Regions from separate parts of the Lactiplantibacillus kimchii genome, predicted to be linked through region 1. Evidence: predicted binding sites of a transcription regulator. Region 1 holds the regulator's gene; each other region holds the start of a gene.
The links. Region 1 encodes LexA, which represses DNA repair genes until DNA is damaged. Its sites were predicted from a motif close to CNAACANNTGTTNG; they were not measured.
Positions count from the first base shown of each region.

Region 2: a site for LexA is predicted at 2,156-2,169, ahead of ruvA (Holliday junction branch migration protein RuvA). Genes of this name have one in related genera too.
Region 3: a site for LexA is predicted at 2,883-2,896, ahead of dinB (DNA polymerase IV). Genes of this name have one in related genera too.

Region 1 is NZ_CP027194.1:612,166-617,338, reverse strand. It holds gene C5Z26_RS03100 (hydroxymethylglutaryl-CoA synthase) at 1-1,017, shown strand, start outside; gene C5Z26_RS03095 (hypothetical protein) at 1,066-1,671, opposite strand; gene C5Z26_RS12710 (DNA alkylation repair protein) at 1,810-2,259, shown strand; gene C5Z26_RS12705 (DNA alkylation repair protein) at 2,169-2,462, shown strand; gene lexA (transcriptional repressor LexA) at 2,487-3,119, opposite strand; gene C5Z26_RS03075 (DUF896 domain-containing protein) at 3,274-3,513, shown strand; gene C5Z26_RS03070 (YneF family protein) at 3,611-3,847, shown strand; gene C5Z26_RS03065 (lysophospholipid acyltransferase family protein) at 3,868-4,503, opposite strand; gene C5Z26_RS03060 (tRNA1(Val) (adenine(37)-N6)-methyltransferase) at 4,616-5,173, shown strand, end outside.
Region 2 is NZ_CP027194.1:823,057-828,229, reverse strand. It holds gene C5Z26_RS04220 (YfhO family protein) at 1-1,481, shown strand, start outside; gene C5Z26_RS04215 (DUF1015 family protein) at 1,501-2,016, opposite strand; gene ruvA (Holliday junction branch migration protein RuvA) at 2,192-2,800, shown strand; gene ruvB (Holliday junction branch migration DNA helicase RuvB) at 2,811-3,821, shown strand; gene queA (tRNA preQ1(34) S-adenosylmethionine ribosyltransferase-isomerase QueA) at 3,842-4,876, shown strand; gene tgt (tRNA guanosine(34) transglycosylase Tgt) at 4,970-5,173, shown strand, end outside.
Region 3 is NZ_CP027194.1:812,736-817,908, forward strand. It holds gene C5Z26_RS04170 (DEAD/DEAH box helicase) at 1-668, opposite strand, end outside; gene C5Z26_RS04175 (DHH family phosphoesterase) at 671-1,627, opposite strand; gene dinB (DNA polymerase IV) at 1,719-2,852, opposite strand; gene C5Z26_RS04185 (immunoglobulin-like domain-containing protein) at 2,978-5,173, opposite strand, start outside.

The DNA of each region.
Region 1 (5,173 bases):
GTTACCTTGGCAGCTAATGCGGCTTATCCGATGTTGACAGCCGCTGACATTGATGCGATTGATTTACTAATTGTTGCGACTGAATCGGGAGTAGACAATTCTAAAGCGGCGGCAATTTATGTGGCACAGTTGTTGGGACTTAAAAGGCGGGTGCGCACGATTGAATTAAAGGAAGCATGTTATGCCGCCACTGCTGGTGTTCAATTTGCACGAGATCATGTGCAGGTGCATCCAGATAAGAAAGCATTAGTAATCGGCACGGATGTGGCCCGCTATGGCTTACATACAGCTGGCGAGCCGACACAAGGTGGCGGCGCGGTTACAATGTTGATCAGTGCTAATCCGCAAGTGTTGGCCTTGAATGATGACGCGGTTGTCTTGAGCCAAGATGTCATGGACTTTTGGCGGCCACTGTATCATACCGAGGCATTAGTTGATGGTAAATATTCCTCAAATATTTACATTGATTATTTTCAAGATGTCTTTAAAACGCATCTAACAGAACAGCAACGAACTTTGGCTGATTTTAAGGCATTAACATTTCATTTGCCATATACAAAAATGGGTCTCAAGGCGTTGCGGTCAGTGTTGCCTTTGGCGGATACGACGCAACAAGCCGCCTTATTAACCCATTTTGAAGCTGCGCGAGCTTTAAATCGACAGGTGGGTAATCTGTATACCGGATCACTATATCTAAGTTTATTGTCTTTGTTAGTATCAGATGCCAATTTGCAAGCGGATGACTTAATTGGGCTCTTTAGTTATGGTTCAGGTGCTGAGGGTGAATTCTATACTGGGCGGTTACAAGCTAATTATCAACACGGCGTGGACCTGGGACTCCCTCAGCGATTAGCTCGGCGACAACGAATTGATATTGCCACTTATGAGGACCTGTTTACACATCAATTGCAATGGCAAGCTGCGGATCAGACTATTGATTATGCGACTGATCCACATCGCTTTGTCTTAACCGGTCAGAAGCAAGAACAGCGACAATATCGTGATCAACGGGGGTAAAAAAACATCATTGTAGTTAGCAATAACTGGCTACAATGATGTTTTTACTTATTTTTGTAATTGATTAATAATGATTTTACCGTCTTTAACACTCAATAGGGTATTATCAGGTTGTTCCGGTTGCATGAGACGAATGGTATAACCTACTGCTAAGTTTTTTTGAATTGAACTCGAGAGTGTTTGAAAATTTGTCGTAATCGTTGTCCGAGCTTTTTGGTTTTTATCCGGATATTTTTGAATTGTTTTTAATGACTGAACATAGTCCTTATTTGTCGGGTTGACAGTAAAGGTTTTTGTTGTTCGATCTAAAGTGACAGTACCAATCGTATGATAATTTGATTTTAATTGTTTGAGGATGTTGTTTTCTTTTAGTTTAATCGTAGCCGCCGCTTTTTTAGTGGTGTCTTCATTAAAAACGGTATGTGACGAACTAAGTTTTGCTGAACTCTGACGAGCTGACGAATTTGATCGTGCGGCGGTAGCTTGATTATGGGACCAAAATGGTAGCTTATAAACAGCATAACCAATTGTGAGAGCACTAATTACGGCAATGATTGCAAAGGTTTTCCACCCACCGCCAGTTTGACGAGCGGCAAAGATTGAAAAGATGGCCATTGTGAAAACTAGTAAGCCAATAATGGCTAGAAATAACATGTCAACAACTCCCTGTATAAAATTAGTGTAACCATTATACCATTCAACCAGCGTTCAACTCATTAAGAATAGATCAGCTGAGAAAAAAAGCAGCATTAATATTAAATAAGTTAGTAAGCAACTTGAGGGGGAGATAGCATGCCAGATTTATTTTTACCGGTGCAACCGGCTAATCAAGCAGCGATGGTCGCCTATATGCGACATCAATTCAAATTTTTAGGTGTGCGAGCGGGTGAACGACGGCAATTAACGCAGCCATATCTTAAAACTAGTCAAACGTTGACGTCAACTGAGCTACAGGATTGGCTAGTGTTTTATTATGGGCAACCATTTCGAGAGTATCACTATGTTGCGATTGATTTGGCCTTAGCAAATGTACGTCGCTTAACACCAAGTCAGTATGAGTGGTGTCGGCAACAGGTGACACATAATGCCTGGTGGGATAGCGTTGATAGCTGGCGTAAACTGTTGGCGACTTACATTGAGCAACAGCAGCATTGTCAGAATTGGGGCCAGCATATATACAAGCATCAGATTTTTGGCTTCGGCGGGTTGGCATTATCTTACAGTTGGGCCGCCGGCAAATGACTGATCAGGCCTATTTGACGACGGCGATTCTAACCAATCGAACTGATGATGAATTTTTTATTCAAAAAGCGATTGGTCGGGCATTACGAGATTATAGCAAAACTAATCCAGCTTGGGTGACGCAATTTATTGCGTCACATGTATTATCACCACTAGCAATGCGTGAAGGCAGTAAATATTTAACCAATAAAAAAGACCGGTAACCAACGTCACCGGTCGATGAACCACTATTGATAGAGCATATCGCGATATAACCCAACCACTTTGCCTAAGACAGCAACGTTGGTTAGAATAATTGGTGCCATCGCATCATTTTCTGGTTGTAGCCGATAATGATCAGCTTCTTTAAAGAATCGTTTGCAAGTAGCTTCATTTTCGTCAGTCATTGCAATGATAATATCCCCATTGTCGGCAGCTGTTTGCCGGCGCACGATAACTTGGTCGCCGTTTAAGATGCCGATGTTAATCATACTTTCACCACGAATGGTGAGCATGAATAAATCGCCACCGAAAGTTTCCAAATCTTTTGGAATTGGGAAATAGTCAGTAGCTTCTTGTACCGCCAAAATCGGTTGCCCAGCGGCTACCGTGCCGAGCATTGGAATTTGATGGGGAGTCGTTTCGACGCCTAAAGCTTCAAAACCAGCCGCTGTCACTTCGATAGCCCGTGGCTTGGTAGGGTCTTTTTCGATTAAGCCCTTTTTTTCCAATCTAGAAATATGACCATGGACCGTTGATGTTGAAGATAGTGAGACGGCTTCGCCGATTTCACGGACGGTTGGCGGATAACCTTTTTCATTGACGCGTTCATAAATAAAACGTAGAACGGCCATTTGTTTGCTTTCTGATGTTTTACTCATCTTGGCACCTCATTTTTTTATTTCATAATTATTATTTCAATTGTAGCATAGCTTTTTACGGCTTTCAAACAAATGTTCGGTTGACAAACCCTGAGAATTGATTTAAGGTCAAAAATCGTGTATTCTATTCTTGCTTTTGAAAGGAGTGAGTGGATTGATTTCAAAAGAGCTACTTGCCCGGATTAATGAATTGGCACACAAGGCCAAGGCAGAAGGGTTAACTGAGCTGGAAGCGGCTGAACGCCAAGAATTACGTGAAAAATATTTAAAAGAATTTCGGGCCGGATTCCGGCAACAAGTTGAAATGTTACAAGTTTATGATAAAGATGGTCAAGAAGTGACACCTGAAAAGGTTCGTCAGGTTCAACGTGACCGTGGCTTACGCGATGATTAAGCGTTTCAAGGAAGATTTGTCAATTGACAAATTTTCCTTTTCTTTTATAAGTAATTTGTGTAGACTAGTTTAATGAATACGGTAATAAAGGAGGGGAATGACTGTGTCTACTGGTATTTGGATCTTAATCGTGCTTGTTGGTGTGTTAGTTGGGATTACTGGTGGTTTCTTTGGTGCGCGACACTATATGCAAAACTACTTAAAACAAAATCCACCAATTAGTGAAGAAATGTTGCGCAGCATGATGATGCAAATGGGTCAACGCCCATCCGAAAAGAAATTGCATCAAATGCTTAACTCAATGAAGGCTTCGGCTAAAAATGACAGCAAATAAGTGCTAATAAAAAACACGCCTTAGTTGGCGTGTTTTTTTTCGGCTGGATCAACGTAATGAAAATTCGGATCAATTTTTTTATCGAGGTCATCAAAAGCAGTAAGCATTTGCGTTTCGATGCTCTTTTGACCAGCTTCATCGAGCTTTAACTTACGATCAACATAGATAGGCTTACCAAAACGGACCGTGATGCGACGGCGACTAAACAAACGGCCAAAAGTTAATGGTCCTTGGTAGACTGTGGGAACAAGGGGGACGCCAGCCATTTTAGCAATGACGGTTGCGCCACCTTTTAGTTCCTGGGAATGCCGAGTTCCGGATGGAAACATGATTAGCGATAGTTGACCGCTACGGAGAAATTTGACTGGCGTTTTAATCGCTGAAGGGCCTGGATGTTGGCGATTGACCGGGAAAGCATTGGCCTTAGTTAAAATGGTACGTAAAATCGGATTTTTGAAAAGTTCTTCTTTAGCCATGAAGCTAAATTGCATGGGGCTACCCGCTAGTGCGTATAACAACGGGTCAAACCATGAGCGGTGAGGGCCCACTAGAATATAGGCGCCTTGCGGTAAGTTTTCGCGACCTTGATAGTGGGTATTGCCATTAATGATAGCAACTAACCCCCGTACCAGTCCCCGCATAAATGAATAAAACATCGCAAACTTCCTTTCGATTGGTTATTGGTCATAGTATGACGAATAATCTTAATTTCTGCAAGCAAATTATGGTATGCTGACACTGATATTTTTTTGAAAGTAGGCTATTTGGATGACGACGGTCCCATTACGCGCCGATGAGCGCATTGATCAATTATATAGTAAAGATATTCAGATTATTCAAAGTTCACAAGTGTTTTCTTTTTCATTAGACGCGGTTTTGCTGGGAGCTTTTGCACAGGTTCCGCGTAGTGCTAAAACGCTGACAGTTGACCTGTGCGCTGGCAATGGTGCCGTGGGGTTATTTGCGAGTCAACAAACCAATAGCGCAATTATTGAAGTTGAATTACAACCGCGGCTTGCGGATATGGCGCAACGGAGTATTGAACTAAACCAACTTACTGAGCGCATGACAGTGTTGAATCAGGATTTATTGACAGTGACGACAAAAATTGCCAAAGATTCGGTTGATGTGGTGTTATGCAATCCGCCTTATTTTAAAGATCAGCCTCAAAGTCAAAAGAACCCTAATCCACATTTAGCAATTGCCCGCCATGAAATTTCAGCTAATTTGGCTCAAATTTTAACGGTAACTAGTGACTTACTTAAAATGACTGGCAAAGCGTATTTTGTGCATCGACCGGATCGGTTGGATGAGTTATTCCAAGCA
Region 2 (5,173 bases), 210 kb from region 1:
TGAGCCAAGCTTTAGGCAATGCGGATTATGCGATGAATTCACCGTTAGGAACGTTGGATCAGCGGACGACTTTAAGTAATCTATTAGGGGTGCGCTATTTGTTTGTTCGTGAAGATCAGTTGAAAGGGCAAGCCCTACCAGCTGGTTATCGGGTCGTTAAGACGGCCAAAGGGTTGCCTAAGATCTATGCGGATCAATTTATATATGGCTTGAGTAACCATACCGGCACCGTGTTGTTAGCGTCTAAAAGCGCATTACCATTGGTCTATACGCAGACACAGCAACTGACAAAGACCGCCTTTAACCATTTATCAGCGGTTGACCGAGAACAAGCGTTATTGCAGGGGGCCTTAACGACGACCCCCGCTAAAGGCGTCACGACAGTTCGACCACGGTCACAGCGTAAAGCGGTGGCTTATACGGCCCAAACTGATGATACAACGACGTTAGATTCGACGGATAAGGTCATCATTTATCGCAATCAACACGCAACTGGCAGTTCGAACAATGTCTTATCGAAGTTGCCAGCGACGACCAGCATGTTAACGCCGGAACAACGTCAAAGCTTGGCCCCGGCAACGGGGATGACTAAGCCAACAAAATCGGTTTTGGCCTTAGTGGCGGCCAACCAAAAGATAGTTGCTCAAAACCAAGCGGCCAATCAAAACGGTTTGACTGCGTTAACCAGTGATGTTCAAGGCCACGCGTTACCGGTGACTTTAACGATTAAACAACCAAAAAAGTATCGACGGACGGAACTTTATTTGGTGCTAAAAGGCATCACTTATCAACGGTCTTCGATTCAACATGCCATGACAGTCAGCCAGCAGACCAGTACGTTAACAGCTCGTCCCAATACTAAGATTGATCAAATAAATCGGTTGCGCGATGGCTTGAAGGGGAATTTAAGTGCCAGTGGCTATACTTTGACGGCGCAAACGACGGATAATCTCGCTAGCTTTAGTCAATTAGGGACGACTAACATGTCCGATTATGAGCCCCGGAAATCAGCAGTCATCAATTTGGGGTACAGCACCCATGCGCGCAAAGTTATTACCTTAAACTTTACTCAGGTTCAAGGGTTAAAGTTCAAGCAGGCCGAATTAGTTGCTGTGCCGTTCGGTAAAAGTTATACCCGACAAACTCACCACCTGCAACGCCAAGGCTTAGCGCACTTAAAGGTTGGTGCTAATCAAGTAACCGGGACGACCACGACGACTAAACCCACGGTGTTAACGACGAGTATCCCATATTCAACTGGTTGGCAATTACAAGTAGATGGGCGCACGACCGCCACCCAAGTAGTCAACAAAGCCTTTGTTGGGGCCCGCTTAGCGGCTGGCAAACACGTGATTAAGTTGACTTATCGCACGCCCGGCTTAAAGCTTGGGCTGGGGTTAAGCGTCCTCAGTGGGGTGATCAGTGTCGGGCTAATGGGTTGGCTTAGTTGGCGTTGGTGGCGCAAAAAAGACCGACGCTAGGTGCCATCGGTCTTGTCGGTTAAGCTTTGAACAGATTAATTAAATGGTCTGGAATCGTGACGGGCGTCTTGAATTTGGCCCATTCTTGGTCGGCAACTAGCATGACTAGCGGAGTGCTGGTCGTAGTTAACCAACTTTGACGGGGTGCCACTGGTGCCATGGCCGCTGTGATGTCGGCATTAACGTCGGTATCGGTAATCTGCCAAAGGCGATGGGTGACGCCGACTGTATCGGTGAATTCCAAGGCTTTGGGAAAGTGACCGACCCAATCATCAATTAACATTTCAATGACGGGTTGTTGCGGATAGAGCACGGTATTCATCAGCCCGGGGACCATACTGGTGACAGTGACGTCGGTTGGCCATTGGGCGATGAGGCGCCATTGATGAATCCCATTTTGAGTCAGTTCGTACCAATAATAACTGGCACCAGCTTGGACGTGGTCATCAGCCGCTGCCCAGGGTGTGGTCCCAGCTGTTAATTTGGTTAAGCCAGACGCACTGGGTAAGACGGCGGTAAAAGGATTTAATTGCATAGAAAATAACCTCCTGAGGTCCTGAGCATAGCATGTTTGGTCGCAATTCGGCAAGTCTGGTCGGCCGGATTTGAAATTATCGGGATTTGAAAGACTAGCGGTATTAAGCGACCACGTAATTGTGGTACAATTTAGCAAGCAAACATACGTTTTATTTTAAAGGAGCTTAACAACCGTGTATGAATATTTTTTCGGCCAAATTACTGATGTGACCCCCAGCTTTGTTGTGATTGAAGTGGCGGGTATCGGGTATAAAGTGTTGACGGCCAATCCGTATCGTTATCAAGTCGCATCTGAACCCGTTAAGATGTATATCCATCAAGCGGTCAGCGAGAGTGCCATGTCGTTGTTTGGCTTTTATGATGCCGACGAAAAGGCGTTATTTGAAAAGCTTTTGGGGGTTTCTGGTATCGGTCCGAAGTCGGCATTGGCGATTTTAGCGAATAATGACCATTCGGGGCTGATTCAAGCCATCAATCAAGAAAATGCGACTTATTTAACGCGTTTTCCCGGGGTTGGTAAGAAGACGGCCCAACAGATTGTTTTAGATTTAAAAGGGAAGTTAAACGACTTGAACGTCGATATTACTGGTCAGACCGAGCTAGACGTCGCGACAACGGCGGATACTGGGGCCCTAGCGGATGCGTTAGCTGCCTTGACCGCCTTGGGTTATTCACAGCGTGAGGTCAAAAAGATTACCAAGGCTTTAGAAGACTTTAGCCAAGCTGAGACCGTGGACACTAATGACTTATTGAGCGAAGGATTACGGTTATTGACGAAGTAGGAGGGATTGGATGGACGACGACAACTTATTATCGGGGGACAAAACGGATGCCACCGAAGCTTCTTTAGAAAAGTCGCTGCGTCCGCAACGGTTAGCCCAATACATTGGTCAAGATCGGGTGAAGCATGAACTGAGTGTGTATATTGAAGCAGCTCAAAAACGCGAAGAATCGTTAGATCATGTTCTACTGTATGGCCCACCTGGCTTAGGTAAGACCACCTTGGCGATGGTTATTGCTAATGAGATGGCAGTTAATATCCGGACGACTAGTGGTCCGGCGATTGAAAAGCCCGGCGATTTAGTAGCCTTATTAAATGAACTTGAACCGGGGGATATTTTATTCATCGATGAAATTCATCGCTTGCCTAAGATTGTGGAAGAAATGCTTTATTCAGCAATGGAAGATTTCTTTGTCGACATCGTTGTCGGTCAAGGTCCGACGGCGCATCCCGTGCATTTTCCGCTGCCACCCTTTACTTTAATCGGGGCGACCACGCGGGCCGGCATGTTATCAGCGCCACTGCGCGATCGGTTTGGGATTGTTGAACATATGGCTTATTATGCAGTCAGTGATCTCGAAGACATCGTCAAACGGACGGCCGCTATTTTTCAGACAAGTATCAAGCCTTCCGGTGCGCATGAGATTGCCCGGCGATCACGAGGCACGCCGCGGATTGCGAATCGATTATTCAAGCGGATTCGTGATTTTGCAGAAGTCGCTGACCAAACGGCGATTGATGACGTGATCGTTGACCAATCCCTCACCTATCTGCGGGTCGATGAAGCCGGTTTAGACGAAACGGATAACAAATTATTGCGGACCATGTTAGAATATTACGATGGTGGTCCGGTCGGCTTAGCAACATTGGCAGCCAATATTGGTGAAGAAACGGATACGATTGCGGAAGTGGTGGAGCCTTATTTACTTCAAATTGGGTTCCTAAAACGGACGCAGCGTGGCCGGGTGGTCACCATCAAAGGGTATCAACATTTAGGGTTCCCATACCCCGAAACTAAATAAAAAGATAAGAGGTCCCAGTGATGAGCTTAACACTTGAAGATTTTGATTATGAGTTACCACATGAATTGATTGCCCAAACACCCATCAAACAACGTGATACGTCGCGGTTGCTTGATTTGAATCGCCAAACGGGTGTCATGCAAGATAAACATTTTTATGACATTATCGATGACTTAAATCCCGGCGATGCCGTGGTTATGAACAACTCGCGGGTCATGCCTGCACGGTTGTACGGCGTTAAGCCCGAAACTGGGGGTCATGCAGAGGTCTTGTTATTACACAATACTGAAGGTGACGAATGGGAAACCTTAATGAAACCTGCTAAGCGGGCGCACGTTGGGACCGTGATTTCTTTTGGCGACGGTCAATTAACAGCGACGGTCACGGCTGAAAAAGAAGATGGGATTCGGCTGATTGAATTTCATTACGATGGCATCTTTATGGAAATCCTCGAAGCCTTAGGTGAAGCGCCATTACCACCGTATATCAAAGAAAAGTTAGACGATCCAGATCGTTATCAGACCGTTTATGCCAAGGAAAATGGGTCAGCGGCAGCGCCAACTGCGGGCTTGCATTGGACAAAAGAACTCTTACAAAAGGTACAGGATAAAGGGATTAAGTTAGTTTATTTAACCTTGCATGTTGGCCTAGGCACGTTCCGCCCGGTTGAAGAAGATAAAATCGAAGATCATAAAATGCACAGTGAATTCTATCAATTAGATGCGGCCGCTGCCAAGACGTTAAATGACGTGCGGAAAAATGGTGGTCGGATTATTGCAACGGGGACGACGTCAATTCGGACGCTTGAAACGATCGGGACGAAATTTCATGGAGAAATCAAGGCTGATTCTGGCTGGACCGATATTTTCATCAAGCCCGGTTATGAGTGGCAAGTGGTTGATGCTTTTATTACGAACTTCCATTTACCAAAGTCAACCCTAGTGATGTTAGTCGCAGCTTTCACGGGCCGGGACATGATTTTAAACGCGTATCAACACGCCATTGATGAAAAGTATCGTTTCTTTAGTTTTGGCGATGCCATGTTTATTCATTAAAACGCGTATTTTGCAGCAAAGTCAGCGTCTGGGGCAACTCTCAGACGCTTTCGTGACTTAATGGTTTGACGCAACAGTTAACGGAGGAATTATATGGAACCGGCAATTAAATACCGATTAATTAAAACAGAAAAACATACGGGTGCTCGTCTGGGTGAAATCATCACGCCACATGGCACGTTTCCAACGCCAATGTTTATGCCCGTGGGGACGTTAGCGAGTGTAAAATCACTAGCACCTGAAGAATTAGATGCGATGGGGGCCGGGATTATTCTATCGAATACGTACCATCTTTGG
Region 3 (5,173 bases), 200 kb from region 1:
AGCCAATTATCAATGGTTGGACTAATGACCGATTCAACTGGGATTGCTTCCATCACGGGATTATTCATATACTTCTTCAAGAATGGCGTTAATTTTTGCGGCATCGTTGCCGAAAAGACTAACATTTGTAAGTCGGCTGGCATCCGGCCGGCAATTTGATCGACCACATTTAAGAAGCCTAAATCAAGTGTCATATCGGCTTCATCCACAACAAGTTGACTTGCGGTATGCACATTCAAAGCTTGTGAACGCATCAAGTCTAAAATTCGACCCGGTGTCCCAATAATTAATTGCGGTTGATGCCGATTTAATTTATTGATTTGTTCCTGTTTATCCGTCCCACCAACATACAATCCAATGTGAATTGCTTTGGGGCTATGTTGGACTAACTGCTTTGCGGCAGCTTGAATCTGGTAAGCCAGTTCACGACTGGGCGTCGTAATTACGGCTTGAACCCGCCGTTCTTCAGGATCAATACGATTGAGCATTGGTAATAAGAACGTGTGGGTTTTCCCACTCCCAGTGGCTGATTGACCGATAACACTCCGACCCGCTGTAATCACGGGAATCAATTTTTCTTGAACTTTAGTTGGAGTAACAAAATTAATTTCTTGTAACGCCTGCATCAAAAACGGCTGCAGGTTAAATGCCTTGAAACTTGCGGTCATAGTTAAACCTCTTTCTCATATTGACGAGCAACTTGGTCGAGTTCACGCACAACTTGCTCAATTTCTTGTTGATTTTGCGCTTTAGCACCACTCGCCATTGGATGACCACCACCATCATGATTTTTAGCCAATTCATTGATAGCAGGGCCTTTGGACCGTAATCTGATTCGGAAGTCGCCCTCTTTTTGTTGTAAGAAGATTGCCCAAGTCTTAACCGTATCAATCCGACCGGGTAAGGGCACAACGCCCGCAGTACTAGCATCACCAATATCAAAGGACGCCATAATATCATTCGTTAAAATAACATAAGCCGCTCCAGAATCCAGTTGCGTCAAATGCTCATAAACGTACGCTGACAACCGAGCCACTGGTAACGTGATAGTATCTTCAATCCGATTAACCGCAGTTGCGTCTGCGCCGGCTTCCATTAAAGCCGCTGCTGCTCGCATCGTACTAGGTTTCGTTGCTGAATATAAGAAACGGCCGGTATCGCCAACAATCCCCGCATACAGTAATCGGGCAGCATTCGCCGTCAAGGTTAATTCTGCCTGACAAGCGGCGTAGAAGTCATAGACCAATTCACTGGTACTAGACGCATCGACATCGACCCATTGCGGGTCACCAAAGGCATCGTCATTAGGATGATGGTCAATTTTAACTAACGTTTGGCCGCTATTATAAAACTCCCCATCAATCCGTGGCTGATTAGCCGTATCTAAAACTAAGACTAAGGCCCCTTCATAGTCAGCTTCGGTGATGTCATCCATCTGACCGAGCCAGTCGAATCCATGATACTGTTTACCAGGCGTTAACACACGTTTGGTTGGAAAACTAGTCTTAATAATATCAGCCAATCCTAATTGGCTCCCAATCGCATCAGGATCGGGGCGTTGATGGCGTTGAATAATAATGGTTTTTGCTTGTTTAATTAAATTAAAAATTTCTGTTTGGACGGTCATAATGATCCTTCCTATTCCAATATTTACTGGTGGCTCAAATTCGTGTCACAGTACTTTAGTATACCGAACAATTGCCCTCACGCCAAATTAATTAATTATCACCTGGATATAATGGCAACGTTAAGTTTTCAAATGCGAGGGGCGCCAGTCCGGTTAACGTAATGCCTAACAGTCGAATCCCGGTATCAAAGTGCTCATCAACGACGGTATCAAAGATTTCCTCGGCATACTGATCAAAGACCTCCGCATCATTAGGTAAGAATTCAGTAAACGTTTGTCGCTTCGTAATCGTCACAAAGTCGCCATAACGTAATTTTAGGACCAACGTTTTCCCATGTCGTTGGTGTGATTGCATCGTTGCCGTTACTAACTTAGCTAACTGTTTTAAATGAGCTCGGACTTCGGTTTGGGTCTGCAAGAATGGCCCAAAAGTCCGTTCCTTGCCAATTGATTTACGTTCACGTTGATATTCCACTGGCCGATCATCGCTCCCGCGCACCCGGCGATACAAAATATAGCCGAGCTTACCGAAGTGTTGAATTAAATCCATTTCAGTACGGGCCGCTAAATCTCGTCCCGTCTTAATCCCTAAATCATGCATCTTCGGCACCGTTTTCTTACCGACACCTCGAAACTTTTCAATCGGTTCTCGTAATAAGAAGGCAGTCGCATCGTTAGGCAATACAATCGTTACGCCTGCAGGCTTACGATAATCTGAGGCTAACTTAGCGATGAATTTATTGTAAGAAATTCCTGTTGAACAAGTTAAATGCGTTTTATGCCAAATCTCGCGTTGTAGTTGATGAGCCAGCTGAACTGCACTATGGATGCCAGGCTTATTAACGGTCACGTCTAAGTAAGCTTCGTCAAAAGCAATCGGTTCCACCATATCCGTATATTCATGAAAAATCTCATGAATTTGCGCTGACACCTCACGATACAACGGAAAGTTAGGCGTCTTAAACACGGCCTTTGAACAAAGCTCTAGGGCCTTTTGAGCGGGCATGGCCGAATGAATCCCATATTGGCGCGCCACATAATTAGCCGTAGTTACGACACCACGACCACCGGTTTGACGGGGATCATGGGCGATAACCAGCGGTTGGGTGCAGTAAGCCGGCTGCTCCCGTTCTTCAATCGACGCATAAAAAGCATCCATATCGACATGAATAATTTTACGACTAGTATCAATATTAATGGGTGCGGCAATGATTGCTGTGGCCATCTGATCCCCTCCTAATCACTCCATTATACACAAACGTGTGTTCTGAACGCAATCAGGAAACCCTTTAATAATGAAAAGAGCCCGAGATTTAAAATCCCAGACTCTCAACGTAACATCGTTCAAAATTAATGTCGTTTCAAGAAATAATAACCAAACCCACCAATCAATCCTAGACTAACCACTGCAGCCATCGCAATCACTGCGGCACGGGTTGTCGCCGAGTTCGTCTTAGTCGCTACCTTAGCCTTAGTTGGCGCAATCGCAGCGGCTTTAGTCTTAGGTGTCGTGGTTGACTTAGCTCGCGCCACGGTCCCGGCTGACTTCGTCGCTTTAGCTTTGGTTGCTTCGGTCGTTTTAACCGCGGCGGTAGCCTGAGCTTGCGCCGTTGCTAGGGTCACTTGTGGGGCTTTAGCTACCGTTGTTGGAGTCGCAGTAATAGTGCCCACTGGCTGTGATGCAGCGGCCGTAACTGCCGTTGAGGTCGCAGTAGTTGCCCTGACCGGTGTTGTAACTGCCTTAGTCGCTGCCATCGGTATCACGGTTGCTTGGTACCGACGTTGACCAGTCTTAGTTGCAGTTCGAACAGTGTCGGTCGACTTAGTCTCCTGACTAACTGTACTTTCGCTCCCAGTAACCGGCGTCTGTGAATCAGATTCACTAGGTTGCTTAGCCGGCGCCGTAATCACTGGTTTAGCTGGCTTTGAGGCCGCTACCACCGTGATGATTGCCGTGCTAGTCTGCGTTTGACTATGACTATCCGTATAACGATACGTCACGTGATAACGTCCGGGTTGCGTGGTGTTTACATTGCCCGTTACCGTCACATCGGCCAGCGTAATGGCTTGACCATTGGCATCAACCCCACCGTTAAAGTTCGCTGCTTGCTGCCACGTGTCATTAACCGCTAATGTACTATTATTAACGGTAAATGACCGTGCTGGCGCTAATACGGTAACATAAGTTGCTTGTGTGATCACATTGCCTTGGCGATCCGTATACGAATAGGTCACCTTGGTCGTTCCCGGTTGGCGCGTGTTAATTTGCTTATCCACTGTGACCGCTGAATAATTTAGTGCCTGTCCAGTAATCGTGGTGCCGGCAAAATCAGTTTGTGGTGACCAACTAGCACCATTTTCAACCGTCACCGTCGCTGGCACCGTGAGGCTGGCTTTAGAAGCCACAACCGTCACGGTCGCCGTTTCAGTCTGTGTCTGCTGATGCCGATCCGTATAGGTATAGGTCACCTGATAAGTACCAGGCTGGTTCGTTTTAACTTGATCCGCCCCGGTTACCGTCACATTAGCCAACGTGATAGCTTGCCCATCGGCAGCTACCCCGGCCGTGGCAAAGTTAGCCGCTGGCAACCAGGTTGTCTTTGGACCAGCGATGAGCGTCTGATTCTTAACGGTAAATCCCTTAGCTGGCGCTAACACCGTAACTTTAGTGGTACCGGTCTTAACGTTCCCTTGACTATCGGTGTACGTATAAGTCACCGAATAAGTCCCGGCTTGCGTGGTTTTAACTGGATTATCCACTGAAACTGCCGCATAATCCAACTGATTACCAACCGCATCGGTCCCAGTAAAGGCCGTTGCTGGTGTCCAATCAGCGCCATTTTCAATCGTCGTGGTCGTTGGCACCGTCACACTGGCCTGAGAAGCCACGACCGTAATCGTCGCCGTTGCTGTCTGGGTCTGTTGGTGACTATCCGTATAGGTATACGTCACTTGATACGTCCCTGGTTTGGTCGAATCGACTGCGCCAGCTACTTGCACGTTTGCCAACGTAATCGCCGTGCCATTCGCATCTAAACCAGCGGCGCCAAAACTATCCGCTTGTGACCATGTAGCTTTAGGGCCAGCAATTACCGTAGTATCTTTCACAGTGAACCCTTGGGCCGGCGCTAAGACGGTCACTTTGGTAATACCAGTCTTAACGTTACCTTGACTATCCGTGTATGAATACGTAACTGTATAGGTCCCGGCTTGCGTGGTTTTGACTGGATTATCGACCGTCACGGCCGCATAAGCCAATGCCTTACCAGTAACATCCGTCCCGGCAAAATCGGTTGCTGGAGACCAATCTGTGCCATTTTCAATGGTAGTCGTGGTTGGCACCGTTACACCGGCCTGAGAAGCAACGACCGTAATTGTCACCGTTTCAGTCTGGATCTGCTGGTGACTATCGGTATAGGTGTAGGTCACTTGATAAGTGCCTGGCTTGGTTGAATCCACTTGACCAGTCACTCGAACGTTTGCCAACGTGATGGCTGTCCCATTGGCATCTAAGCCAGCACTATCAAAGTTATCGGCTTGGGCCCA